DNA from 2 places in the Variovorax sp. 22077 genome. Region 2 is predicted to be linked to the other one. Evidence: riboswitches for the same ligand, from Rfam matches in the RefSeq annotation. Region 2 holds a riboswitch; the other holds the start of a gene.
What was found. A riboswitch is a leader RNA that binds a small molecule or an ion and turns the genes downstream of it on or off. The one in region 2 is predicted to bind glycine.
Positions count from the first base shown of each region.

Region 1: it holds a riboswitch for glycine, as region 2 does, so the genes downstream of both, gcvT (glycine cleavage system aminomethyltransferase GcvT) here and ACTJLF_RS26545 (D-amino acid dehydrogenase) in region 2, are expected to answer to the same signal.

Region 1 covers NZ_JBQEQC010000024.1:55,455-62,263, reverse strand. Annotated here, with positions in the region: gene ACTJLF_RS27835 (TRAP transporter large permease) at 1-235, shown strand, start outside; gene ACTJLF_RS27830 (AraC family transcriptional regulator) at 260-1,042, opposite strand; gene ACTJLF_RS27825 (MFS transporter) at 1,140-2,330, shown strand; gene ACTJLF_RS27820 (L,D-transpeptidase Cds6 family protein) at 2,412-2,906, shown strand; gene ACTJLF_RS27815 (hypothetical protein) at 3,009-3,557, shown strand; gene ACTJLF_RS27810 (YkvA family protein) at 3,591-4,001, shown strand; glycine riboswitch at 4,055-4,135, shown strand; glycine riboswitch at 4,156-4,265, shown strand; gene gcvT (glycine cleavage system aminomethyltransferase GcvT) at 4,311-5,483, shown strand; gene gcvH (glycine cleavage system protein GcvH) at 5,536-5,907, shown strand; gene gcvP (aminomethyl-transferring glycine dehydrogenase) at 6,076-6,809, shown strand, end outside.
Region 2 covers NZ_JBQEQC010000022.1:72,998-79,806, forward strand. Annotated here, with positions in the region: gene rfbA (glucose-1-phosphate thymidylyltransferase RfbA) at 1-63, opposite strand, end outside; gene rfbD (dTDP-4-dehydrorhamnose reductase) at 89-979, opposite strand; gene rfbB (dTDP-glucose 4,6-dehydratase) at 976-2,046, opposite strand; glycine riboswitch at 2,173-2,276, shown strand; glycine riboswitch at 2,294-2,401, shown strand; gene ACTJLF_RS26545 (D-amino acid dehydrogenase) at 2,494-3,801, shown strand; gene ACTJLF_RS26550 (RtcB family protein) at 3,821-5,227, opposite strand; gene ACTJLF_RS26555 (FIST signal transduction protein) at 5,437-6,717, opposite strand; gene ACTJLF_RS26560 (PhaM family polyhydroxyalkanoate granule multifunctional regulatory protein) at 6,762-6,809, opposite strand, start outside.

The DNA of each region.
Region 1 (6,809 bases), on a different contig from region 2:
GGGCGTGGACCCGGTGCACTTCGCGATGATCGTGATCTTCAACCTCACGCTCGGCATGATCACGCCGCCGGTGGGCGGCCTGCTGTTCGTGACCTGCAACGTATCGAAGGTGCCGATGACGGCGCTGGTGAAGGAGCTTGTGCCGTTCCTGTGGGCGCACGGCGCGGTGCTGCTGATCCTGACCTTCGTGCCGGCGCTGAGCACCTGGCTGCCGCACACGCTCGGGTTCAAGTAGCGCCGCGACCTCGACCGCCGGCGCTCAGCCGGGCCGGTGCAGGTACTGGCTCGGCGGCACGCCCAGCGTGCGCCGGAACATGGCGGTGAAGGCGCTCGGGCTCTCGTAGCCGTGGGCCAGCGCCACCTCCAGGATCGACGCGCCCGCTGCCAGCCGGGGCAGGCTCAGCAGCAGCCTCGCCTGCCGGCACCACGCACCGAAGTTCATTCCCGTCTCGCGCTGGAACAGGCGAGCGAGCGTGCGGGTGTTCATGTGCAGGCGCAAGGCCCACTCTTCCAGCGTCGCGGGCAGCGAAGGATCGCGCACCAGTTCCTCGCACAACGCGGCCAGCCGGGCATGGCGCGGCATCGGCACATGCAGCGAGAGCGCCGGCGCGGCCTCGATCTCGTCGAGGATCAGCTCCATCACGCGCTCGTCGCGGCTGCCCGGCGCGTAGTCCAGCGGCAGCGACACGGCCGTGACGATCAGCTCCCGCAGCAGCGCGCCGACGTGGATCACGCGGCATTCGCTGCCCAGGTCGGCACGCGTGCCCGGCTCGACGAACACCGTGCGCATGCGAACCTCGCCGGCCATGCGGATGCGGTGCTCCATGCCGCCGGGCACCCACACGCCGCGGCCGGTCGGCACCACCCAGCTGCCGGCGGCGGCGCTCACCAGCATCACGCCCGAGATCGCGTGGATGAGCTGGCCGCGCCGGTGCGTGTGCGGCGGAATGAAGGCGTTGCCGGCAGGGTCGGTCGCCAGCACCGCGACCGCGCGCGGGGTGGATTCGCCTTGCTCGGGGCGGAGGTCGATCGCTTTGTCCATTTCTCGACGATGCTTGCCAATTCGTAGCAGGAACATCTTCTCACGGCTTCCTACGATGCTTTTTTCACTCCTACCGCAAACGAAAGAAGCATCCGTCATGAACAAGCGCCGACTCGGGCTGCTCACCGGCACCCATGCCGTCAACGACCTCTACCAGGGCCTCGTGCCCGCCCTGCTGCCGTTCATGGTGCTGGAGCGCGGCTACAGCTACACCGCCGTCAGCGGGCTGATGCTGGCGGCCACCGGCCTGTCGAGCGTGGTGCAGCCGCTGTTCGGCCTGTACGCCGACCGCCACCCGCGCAGCTGGCTGGTGCCCACGGGCTTTCTGGTGGCAGCGCTGGGCGTGGTGCTGGCGGGGCTGAGCCAGAGCTACCTGCTGACCTGGATCGCGATGGCGCTGTGCGGCCTGGGCATCGCGGCCTACCACCCGCCGGCCACGGTGGCTGCACGCGCGGCCGGCGGCGGCTCGCAGAAGGCGATGAGCGTGTTCTCCGTGGGCGGCACCATCGGCGCCTCGTTCGCGCCGGTGCTGGCGGCCACGGCCGTGGGCGGCGGCAGCCTGTCGCGCAGCTACCTGCTGGGCGTGCCCGCGCTGGCGATGGGCCTGGTGTGGTTCGTCGTGAACACCCGGCGCGGAGCGGCCTCGGGCAGTGCCGCCGCGGGGGCGCGAAAGGCCGGCGACCATCTGATGAAGCCGCACAACGACTGGCGCGCCTTCGGGCTGCTGGTGGCGACCATCGTGGGCTGGTCGATCCCATACGTCACGGTGATGTCGATGCTGTCGCTGCGCATCACGCGCGACCTGCACGGCTCGGCCTTCCAGGGCGCGGCGGCGCTCACCGCGTTCACTGCGGCGGGCGCGGTCGGCACGCTGCTCGGTGGGTGGCTGGGCGACCGCATCGGGCGCATGGGCACGATCCGCGCGGGCTACCTCTTCGCGCTGCCCTCGCTCGCGGGCATCGTGCTCGCACCGAGCGCCGGCTGGGCGCTGGCCTGCACCGGACTCTTCGGCCTGTGCATGTTCCTGCCCTTCGCGGCGCAGGTGACGCTCGCGCAGGACTACCTTCCGCGCAACCCGGCCACCGCCAGCGGCATCGCGCTGGGGCTGGCGCTGTCGGTGGGCGGGCTGGTCTCGCCGCTCTTCGGCATGCTGTCGGACGCGCGCGGCCTCGGCGTGACGCTGACCGCCGTGCTCTGCCTGCTGTGCGTGGCGGCGGTGCTCGCGCTGCAGCTGCGCAATCGCACCATGCAGACGATGCCTGTCGACGCCGAGGGAGCCGCCGCCTGAAAGCGGCCCGGCGCATGTTCGCTGCCAGAATCGGGCGCAGGGCCGAAGGGCCGGCGAAACGACAAGGAGGGACACTGCGCCATGAATCGATTCCTGAGCTGCGTATTGGGGAGCACGCTGCTGGCTCCGGCTGCCTTCGGCGCCGGGCCGACGACGGCGGTAGCGCCAGGAGCGCCGGTAGCGCCAATAGCGCCGACGACGCCGGCAGCCGCCGCCGCGCCGGCCGATCCCGCAGCAGGCATCCGTGAAGTCGAGTCTGCAGTGCGCGCCTGGGCCGCGGCATGGTCCGCACGCGACGTGACTCGCTACCTCGCCGCCTACGCGCCCGACTTCACCCCGCCGCGCGGCCAGGACCGCAAGGCATGGGAGGCCGACCGCCGCGCCCGCATCGAGGAGAAGGCCGCCATCAGCGTGGAGATCGACAGCCTCGTCATCAGCCTCAAGGGACAGGCGGCCACCGCCAGCTTCCAGCAGACCTACAGCGCCGACAAGCTGCGCGAGAAGAGCCGCAAGACGCTGGAGCTTCAGCGCGTCGGGGGCCGCTGGCTCATCCGCAAGGAGGGCGCGGGCGGATGATGCAGGCGCCCGGACCAATGGCCCTGTAAGCCAAACGGTTCACGAAGGTGTCACCGCTTGCAACCATGCTGCAGCCTTCGTTTCCCCAAGGCTGTGGCTGCCATGTTTCCCACCAAGACCGACAAGGCGCGCAACGAACTCCAGGGCGGACAGCGCACGCTCACCCAGCGCGAACGCGCCCTGCTGCTGATGGCCGACGGCCGGCGCTCCCTGACCGACTTCAGTCCCCTCTTCCCCAACCGCGATGAAGCCGAGCGGACGATCCAGGCGCTGATCGACAAGGGCTACCTGCAGGGCCCCAAGGCTGCAGCCGCACCGGCCGAGCCTCCCGCACAGCCCGCGCCCTCGCCCATCCCGGCCGTCGAGCCGATCCAGGTCGCCACCGCCGCCGACACCTTCGACGGCAAGCGCTCGCTGGCGACCACACGCATGTTCCTGTTCGACATCTGCGAGCGCATGTTCGTGCGCCGCGACCCGAAGTTCGCACTGCAGATGCGCGACGCCCTGCGCGAGGCGCGCGACCGCGAGGCGATGCTGACCATCGCCGCGCTGATGCTCACCGAGATCGAGAAGACCGCCGGCGTGGAGCGCGCCGAATCGCTGCGCGAGCGCATCGACCGGCTGCTGCCGCCGGCCGAAGTGATTCACTGAAGACCCCGGCCGGGGCTGTGACACCATCGCCGGGTGAATCTTTCCTCGCGTCCCCCACCCGCGCTGTCCGAGCGGCTTCGCAACTGGGCCAGGCGCCTCAAGCGCGACGGCGTCACGCTCTGGTTCGCCTGCCGGCACGCCGCCACGCCCTGGTATGCCAAGGCGCTGGGCGTGTTCGTGGTGGCCTATGCCCTGAGCCCGATCGACCTGATCCCCGACTTCGTGCCGGTGCTGGGCTACGTCGACGACGTGCTGCTGCTGCCGGGGCTGATCTGGCTCACGATCAGGCTGATTCCGGCATCCGTCCTCGCCGAATGCCGTTTGCAGGCCGATGCCTGGATCCAGCGTGCCGGCTCCAGGCCGACCAGCCGCTGGGGCGCCGCGCTGGCCGTGGCGGTGTGGATTGCGGTCGCCGCCGGGGGCTGGTACCTGTGGGCGCGCTGATCGCAAAAGCCCGAATCGCCGGCCATGCCGCGCGATCCACTACACTCCCCGGGGTCAGGAGAGAGCCCCGCATGCCGGGGCCGCCGAAGGCGCAGGGGGAAGTTTCCCCCGAACGCTCAGGCAAAAGGACTGACGAGGCGCCGGTGAAAACCGGCGTTTCCTTGCTGGAGAGAGGCCGCCGCCAAACACAGGCAGCGGCCCACCGAAGGAGCAAACCCCGATCGTGGGGCGAATCTCTCAGGTAAAGCGGACAGCAGGGGTGGCCCATGGCTTGCGTCATGGATTTCGACTGCCCCTTTGGAGTGCCCCGTGGCCGCTTCCTCCGCATCCGCTACCGAACTTCTCAAGACGCCGCTGTACGACCTCCACCTGGAGCTGGGCGCACGCATGGTGCCCTTCGCCGGCTATTCGATGCCGGTCCAGTACCCCGCCGGCCTGATGGCCGAGCACAAGCACACGCGCGACGCGGCCGGTCTGTTCGACATCTCACACATGGGCCAGCTGCGCCTGGTCGGCCCCGACGCCGCGGCCGCGTTCGAGACCCTGATGCCCGTCGACGTGATCGACCTGCCCGCCGGCAAGCAGCGCTACGGCCTGCTGCTGAACGACGAGGGCGGCATCCTCGACGACCTGATGTTCTTCAACGAGGGCAACGGCTCGATCTTCGTGATCGTCAACGGCGCCTGCAAGGCGGCCGACATCGCCCACATCCAGCAGAAGATCGGCTCGCGCTGCGAGGTGCGCCCCCTGCCCGACCATGCCCTGCTCGCGCTGCAGGGCCCACAGGCCGCGGCCACGCTGGCGCGGTTGTCGCCCGGCGTCGAGCGCTTCGTGTTCATGACTGGCGGCGCTGTGCAGATCGGCGGCATTGCGGCCTTCGTCACCCGCAGCGGCTACACCGGCGAAGACGGCTTCGAGATCTCGGTGGCCGCATCCGACGCCGAACGCCTCGCCCGCCTGCTGCTGGCCCAGCCCGAGGTCAAGCCCATCGGCCTGGGCGCGCGCAATTCGCTGCGGCTCGAAGCGGGCCTGTGCCTCTACGGCAACGACATCGACACCACCACCACGCCCGTCGAGGCCTCGCTCAACTGGGCGATGCAGAAGGTGCGCCGCGCGGGCGGTGCGCGCGAAGGCGGTTTTCCGGGCGCGGCCAGGGTGCTTGCGCAGCTCGCCACGGCCACTGCCGGCGCGGCCGGCCGCACCGACCACGACACGCTGAAGCGCAAGCGCGTGGGCCTCGTGGCGCTGGAGCGCATTCCGGTGCGCGACGACACGGTGCTGCAGTCTTTCGAAGGCCAGGACATCGGCCTCGTCACCAGCGGCCTGCTCGGCCCCACGGCCGACCGCTGCATCGCCATGGGCTACGTGGCCACCGCGTTCGCCGAACCCGGCACGCGCGTGCAGGCCATCGTGCGAGGCAAGCCGGTGCCGATGGAGGTGTCGACCATGCCCTTCGTGCCCACCCGCTACTACCGCGGCTGAACGGCTAGGCTCTGTACCCCGAAACATTTTTTCCACGAGGAGTTTTTCCACCATGAGCATCAAGTACACCAAGGACCACGAATGGGTGTCGGCCGAAGGCGACGCGGCCACCGTCGGCATCACCGTGCATGCGCAGGACGCGCTGGGCGACGTGGTGTTCGTCGACCTGCCCGAGATCGGCAAGACCTTCGCCCAGGGCGAAGTCGCCGGTGTCGTCGAATCGGTGAAGGCCGCCGCCGACGTGTTCATGCCCGTCTCGGGCGAGATCACCGAAGTGAACGAAGCGCTGCGCGCCGACCCCTCTCTCGCCAACAGCGACCCGCTGGCCGCCGGCTGGTTCTTCAAGGTCAAGCTGAGCGACCCCTCGCAGCTCGACGCGCTGCTGGACGCGGCCTCGTACGACAAGTTCGCTGCCGAGTCCTGATCCCAGAAATCGGACAGCCGAACGCAGAAGGAATACAAGAACCAGGCAGAAGTCGCAGAAGAAACCGAATCAACTCCTGGTTCTCCTTCCGCGACCTCTGCAAAACCTTCGCGACTTCCGCGTTCTGACCCCGCTCCCCCGCCCCAAGCTCTTATCACCAGCCCTGCCATGTCGAAGCCCGCTGCCCTCCCCACCCTGCAAGAACTCGAGAACGCCGAAGAATTCATTGCCCGCCACATCGGCATCGATGCGGCGGACGAGGCGCGCATGCTGCCGGCGATCGGGTCGGAAACGCGCGCGGAGCTGATCGACGGCATCGTGCCCGCCGCCATCCGCCGTGCCAGGCCGATGCGCCTGCCCGCGCCGGTGACCGAAGCCGACGCGCTGGCCGAGCTGAAGGCGATGGCGTCGAAGAACAAGGTGCTGCGCAACTTCATCGGCCAGGGCTACTACGGCAACCACACGCCGGGCGTGATCCTGCGCAACATCCTCGAGAACCCCGCCTGGTACACCGCCTACACGCCCTACCAGGCCGAGATCTCGCAGGGCCGCATGGAAGCCCTGCTCAACTTCCAGACGATGGTGTGCGACCTCACGGGCATGGCCATCGCCAACGCCTCGATGCTCGACGAGGCCACCGCCGCCGCCGAGGCCATGACGCTCGCCAAGCGCAGCGTGAAAAGCAAGAGCAACGTGTTCCTCGTCTCGGGCGACTGCCATCCGCAGACCATCGAGGTCATCAAGACCCGTGCCGCGCCGCTGGGCATCGAGGTCAAGGTGAGCACCGTGTCGGAAACGCTGCCGCACCTGATGGTGAGCGGCGCCTTCTTCGGCGTGCTCGCGCAGTACCCTGCCACCACCGGCCACGTGCACGACCTGCGTCCGCTCGCGGGCCACGCGCA
Region 2 (6,809 bases):
GTGCAGGCGAGTGCCCGAGCCACCGGCCAGGATGATGCCTTTGCGTTGCGTCGTCTTGGTCATGCTTCTGTTTTTTCGTGGGTGTTCTTCAAAGCGTCTCGCGCAGCATGCGCGCAACGCCTTCCTGCCAAGGCGGCAGGCGCAGGCCAAAAGTGGTCTGCAGCTTGGTGGTATCGAGACGCGAGTTGTGCGGGCGCTTCGCCGGGGTCGGGAAGGCGCTGGTCGGCACGGCCTCGACAGCCTGCGGGCCGGCCTTGAGTTCGACGCCGGCCTGCTGCGCCATTTCGAGCACGAAGCGCGCATAGCCGTGCCATGTCGTTTCACCGCCCGCAATCGCGTGATAGAGCCCAGCCTTGGCCGGATCCTGCAGCGTGGCGCGGATGGCATGGGCCGTCACGTCGGCCAGCAACTCGGCACCTGTGGGCGCACCGAACTGGTCGTCGATGACGGTCAGCTTGTCACGCTCCTTGGCCAGGCGCAGCATGGTCTTGGCGAAGTTGCCGCCACGCGCCGCGTACACCCAGCTTGTGCGGAAGATCAGGTGGCGCGGGCAGTGCTGCGCCACCAGTTGCTCGCCTTCGAGCTTGGTCTGCCCGTACACGCTGAGCGGGCCGGTCGCGTCGTCTTCCTTCCAGGGTTTGCTGCCGCTGCCGTCGAAGACGTAGTCGGTCGAGTAGTGCACCATCAGCGCGCCGATCTGCTGGGCGGCTTCGGCCACCACGCCGGGCGACGTGGCGTTGAGCTTGCGCGCGAATTCGGGTTCGCTCTCGGCCTTGTCGACGGCCGTGTGTGCTGCAGCATTCACGATCACGTCGGGGCGGACCTTCAGCACCGTCTCGGCCAATTGCTCCGGCCTGCTGAAGTCGGCGTGGAAATCGGTGCTGTCGAAGTCGAGCGCCACCAGTTCGCCCAGCGGCGCAAGGCTGCGTTGCAGTTCCCAGCCGACCTGTCCGCCCTTGCCCAGCAGCAGCAGCTTCATGCCGCGGCCTTTGCGTCGTATTGCTTCTCGACCCACTCGCGGTAGGCGCCGCTTTGCACGTTGCGCACCCACTCGGTGTTCGCGAGGTACCACTCGACGGTCTTGCGGATGCCGGTGTCGAAGGTCTCGGCGGGCTTCCAGCCGAGTTCGGCTTCGAGCTTGCGTGCATCGATGGCGTAGCGGCGGTCATGGCCGGGGCGGTCGGTGACGTAGGTGATCTGTTCCTTGTAGGGCTTGCCGTCGGCCTTGGGGCGCAGCTCGTCCAGCAGCGCGCACACGGTATTGACGATCTCGATGTTCGGCTTCTCGTTCCAGCCGCCCACGTTGTAGGTCTCGCCCAGTTTGCCGGCCTCGAGCACGCGGCGGATGGCGCTGCAGTGGTCCTTCACGTACAGCCAGTCGCGCACCTGCATGCCGTCGCCGTACACGGGCAGCGGCTTGCCGGCCAGCGCGTTGACGATCATCAGCGGGATGAGCTTCTCGGGGAAGTGGAACGGGCCGTAGTTGTTGGAGCAGTTGGTGGTGAGCACCGGCAGGCCGTAGGTGTGGTGCCAGGCGCGCACGAGGTGGTCGCTGGCGGCCTTGCTGGCCGAATACGGGCTGTTGGGCTCGTACTTGTTCTCTTCGGTGAAGGCCGGGTCGGTCTTCGAAAGCGAGCCGTAGACCTCGTCTGTCGACACATGCAGGAAGCGGAAAGCAGCCTTTTGGTCGGCCGGCAGCGCGCTCCAGTGGCCGCGCACCGATTCGAGCAGGCGGAAGGTCCCGAGCACGTTGGTCTGCACGAAGTCTTCGGGGCCGTGGATCGACCGGTCGACATGCGACTCGGCGGCAAAGTTGACCACGGCGCGCGGCTTGTGCTCGGCCAGCAGGCGGTCGACCAGAGCGCTGTCGCCGATGTCGCCCTGCACGAAGATGTGGTGCGGGTTGTTCTTGAGCGATGCGAGCGTCTCGAGGTTGCCGGCGTAGGTCAGCTTGTCGAGGTTCACGACAGGCTCGTCGCTGGTCGCGATCCAGTCGAGTACGAAATTGGCGCCAATGAAGCCAGCGCCGCCGGTAACCAAGATCATGGGGTCCCCTGAATGTTGAAGGTCATCGCCGTGTCGCAATGAACCTTAACGTTCGATTATCCCATTGGGCCAATTGGCGGAAACACAAGACGTTACCATTCTGTCCTCGGCGTGTTTACAATCGTTCGCGATACCGCAGGAGAGCGGGCCACCCCGGTGGCCCTACCGAAGGCGCAAACTCCCATAAACGCTCAGGTCGGCCCGACGAAGTCTTGGATTTCGGCAAGGGGTCAGTACTGCATCAACTGAAACGCCGTCTGGAGAGACGCCACTTCACGTGGCGCACCGAAGGAGCAAATTCGTTGCAATGGCGCAACGAATGAATCTCTCAGGTACCGAGGACAGGGGGAGCGGCAACTTGGACAGCGGTCGTCCAGTTGCTTACTATTAAACAAATAGTACTCACCCGATCGCCGTTCAAGCGCTGCAACCTCAAAGGTATTTGAAATGCGCGTGATCGTCCTCGGCGCCGGCCTGCTCGGCGTGACTTCGGCTTACTACCTCCAGCAACTCGGCCACGAAGTGACCGTGATTGATCGGCAGGCCACACCGGCCGCCGAAACCAGCTTCGCCAACGGCGGGCAGATATCCGTCAGCCACGCCGAACCCTGGGCCAACCCCAGCGCGCCGCTGAAGGTGCTGCAGTGGCTGGGCAAGGAAGACGCCCCGCTGCTCTTCCGCATGCGTGCCGACATGCGCCAGTGGCTCTGGGGCCTGCAGTTCCTGCGCGAATGCACGCCGGCGCGCACCCGCCACAACATCGAGCAGATCGTTCGTCTCGGCACATACAGCCGCTCGATGTTGCAACAGTTGCGCCGCGACACCGGCCTCAGCTACGACCAGCGCACCCAAGGCATCCTCCACTTCTACACGACGCAGAAGGAGTTCGACGGCGCCCTCGAGCCCGCCGAGCAGATGCGTGCCCTGGGCTGCGAGCGCCGGGTCATCTCGGCCGACGAGGCCGTGAAGATCGAGCCCGCCCTCGCCCACATCCGCCCCAAGCTGGCCGGCGCTACCTATACGGCCGAGGACGAGTCCGGCGACGCCAACCGCTTCGCGCGCGAACTCGTCGCGCTGGCCGCCGCCGCGGGCGTGAGGTTCCTGATGAGCCACACCGTGACCGCGTTGCGCGAGGCCGGCGGCAGCATCGACCACGTCGAGGCCACCGACAGCGAAGGCCGTTTCCAGCGAATCCGTGGCGACGCCTTCGTCCTGGCGATGGGCTCGCTGAGCCCGCTGTACGCAGCGCCGCTGGGCATCCGGCTGCCGATCTACCCGGCCAAGGGCTATTCGGTGACCCTGCCCGTCAAGGACGCCTCCAAGGCCCACCAGGTCTCGCTGACCGATGACGAATTCAAGCTCGTGTTCTCGCGCTACACCTCCGCATCGGGCGACCGCCTGCGCATCGCAGGCACGGCCGAGCTCAACGGCTACGACCGCGACCTGAACCGCGTGCGCTGCGAAGCCATCGTGCGCCGCGTCGAGGAGCTCTTCCCCGGCGCCGGCGACACCACCCAGGCCCAGTTCTGGACCGGCCTGCGCCCGGCCACGCCGAGCAACGTCCCGCTGATCGGCAAGACGAAGCTGCCGAACCTGTTCCTCAATACCGGCCACGGCACCCTGGGGTGGACGCACGCTTGCGGCTCGGGCAAGTCGATCGCGCGGATCGTGAGCGGGCTGGCGCCGGAGGTGGATTTCGCGTTCACGGGGATGCCGGCGCCCAGTCCCCGCGTTCCTCAGCCCGCTCTGGGCTGACGAGCCGGCAGGCCATGGATCACGCCTTGAAGGTGATCCAGGGCCTGAGCCGCACCGCGCAGCGGATCAGCCCGGCGCGTTCCTGCGCGTCGATCACCTCGCCGATAGGCTTGTAGGCCTGCGGCGCCTCTTCGATCCGGCGCTCCTCGCGCAAGGTCACGCATTGCCAGCTGGCCTGTTGGTCGGCAGTCGCGGGCCGCATCGCGCGCACCTGCTGCCGACGCATCCGCCGGCCGGCGCCATGGCTGCACGACCAGAGCCAGTCCTCATGCCCGAGCCCGGAAGCCAGATACGAGTAGTCGCCCATCGAGCCCGGAATAAGCGCCAGGTCGCCTGCATTCGCCGGCGTCGCTCCCTTGCGGTGGATGTTCATGCCGCGTTCCCGCAGCACGACGTTGTGCGGCACGTCCACCACCAGCTTCGACGACGAGGCACCGAGCAGTTCAGCGAAATCCTTCCGCACCAGTTCGGCCAACACGACACGGTTGGCCCATGCATAGCGTGCCGCCACGCCCATGGCCTCCAGGTATTCGTCGGCCAGCGGCCCCGCCAGACCGTAGAGACCGCTCTTCGGATGGCGCAGGCCGCCAGGCCACTCGGCGCGGGCGCGATCCATCCATCGCCCTCCCACGTGAAATCCGATGTCGCGCGAGCCGCTGTGGATCATCACGACCACATCTCCCGTCTTCAGGCCCGCACGGTAGGCCTCATGGCGGTCCAGGACATGGTCGACCACCTGCAGCTCCACGAAATGGTTGCCGCTTCCCGGTGTGCCGAGGCAGGGGTCACGGAACACCTCGTGGCGGCCGCCGATGTAGGCCTCGGGTGCATGCCGGGCACTGCCGCCGAAGCTCGCGAGGCCGATGCAGACATCGAGCTCGGCCTGCATCCGGTCGCGGTCGCACGACGACCACAGCCCGCCGCTGCGCACCGCCTCCAGGAAAGCCGAGGGGCCCACGTCGAACAGCGCCCTGAACGCCGTCGTATGCACCGGCACGTCGCGGCCGTTGTCGAGCAGGCTGCGCGTGAGCCTCTCGACCAGCCGCGTCCTGTGCGGAGCCACCTGGTCGAGCGTGAGCCCGGTGGTCAGCAGGCGCATGCCGCAGTTGATGTCGGTCCCCACTGCCGCGGGAATGACGAAGTCGGGGTCGGTCGCGACGACGCTGCCGACGGGCGCGACGGAGCCCGGGTGGAAATCGGGCGTCGCGCAGGCCTTGCACACGCCCTTCTCGCCGTCGGGCGAGCGCACGCTGGCGAATGCCAGCAACTGGTTCACCGCCTTTTCTTCCAGTGGAAGACTGGGCGGCAGGAGCACCGTGGCCTGCGAGGCCTCATGGTGCAGGTGATACACGCCATCACGGTAGTCGATGGCGATGCCGGCGCGCGAGAAGGCACGCTGGAGTCTGGAGAAGCGAGGATCGCTCATGGCTGCTGTTCCATTCGGGAAACCATGTCGGTTTCCTGCCTCGTCGCACTTTGCGTGGAGAGGCGAAAAAGATCGGCCGCGCTCGCGAGGGAGGCGATGCGCGGCTGGCTCTTTCTTGCAGCAGCAGAGATTCAAGAAAGCGGGCGGATTCTAGCGATGGTTCCTCCCGCCGAAAACTCGCCCGTCGCTTTTTCGCGTCGGGCGCCAGGTCAGTCGGGCGCGGTGAACACCGTCAACACCCCGGTATACCCATACAGATGGTGCCGCGCGATCTCCCCTGCGGCGAAGAAGCCCACCAGCGGCACGTCGCCCAGCGCGTGCCGCACGATCTGCAGCTCCGCCCCCGGCGCGCCGAAGTGCGGGCCGCCGCGGCCGGAGCAGCTCACGTACACGGCTCCGGCGATGCGCCGCGCGGGATGCGGCGCGGCTTCGGCCTCGCCAGCCGCCACGGCGCGTGCGGTGGCCAGCGTCTGTTCCTCGGGCTCCAGTTCCTCGCGGATTTCCGCGCAGATTCGCATCAGGTCGGCGCGCGCGGCCTGGGCGTTGCGGCGGCAGAAGGTCAGGCGCATGCCGGCTTCCGCGGTATCGGCGATGGCGATGCCGCGCCGCGTGGGGTCGAGTCCGATGATGTGGCGCACGAGCACGTCGGCGCCCAGGTCGCCGGTGCGGCGGATGCCGTCGCTGCCGGCGTCGGCCAGGCCGACCAGGGTGTTGCGCACCGCTTCGATGGCCTCCTGCGGGCGTTCCAGCGACACCTGCAGGTCGGCCAGCAGCACGTCGAGCGCAGGCTCGCCGTCGAGCTTGAGCAGCAGGTTGCCGTCGGCCTCGGTGATCTCGCGTTCGCGCACCGCGCCCGAGCGCAGCGGCTGGCAGCCCTGGGTGACGCGCGACACCAGCCGCACGCCTTCGCCGAAGACCACGCCCGAGAGCCCGCCCGAGAACACGCCGCCCGCGGCGCCATGGCCACGGATGTTGCCGTTGCCGCCGACGGCGAACTGCAGCGCGCCGCCGCGTCCCGACGAAAGTCCGCCGAACAGGTAGCCGGTGTCGGTGCGCCCGGCCATCTCGCCGATCAGTTCGGCGAGGTCGGGCGTGGCGGGGTCGGCGTGCACCAGCGCCGTGTGCGCCTCGAAACCGCTCATTTCCGAATTGCCCAGGGGCGCGACGCCGGAGAACACGCGGTACTGGTCGCTCGGCAGCGCGCACAGCATCAGGGTCATGCCGGGTTCGTCGAAGTACTCGGCGTTGTTGGCCGACACGCCGAGGCCGACGGTGCCCGACCAGTCGGTCACCTCGGGCAGCTCGGCGCTCAGGTGGTCGAGGATGTCCTGCGCGTCGCCGGCGTAGTGGTCGGTGATGTAGAGCAGCCCCAGCGTGGGCGCGGAGGCGTAGTCGGGCAGCGCCATCTGCGCCCGCAGCTGCGCGAGCACGAGGCCCGCGGCCATTCGCCATTGCGGATGGGTGGCATGACCGGAGGGAAAAAGCTTCATGATGCGTGCCAACCCGTTCTTGAAAAATGGATGTGTGTATGACGTCAGCGTCGCGCGGAGGTTCGCTTGCGCGCGGCGGCGGACGTCTTCTT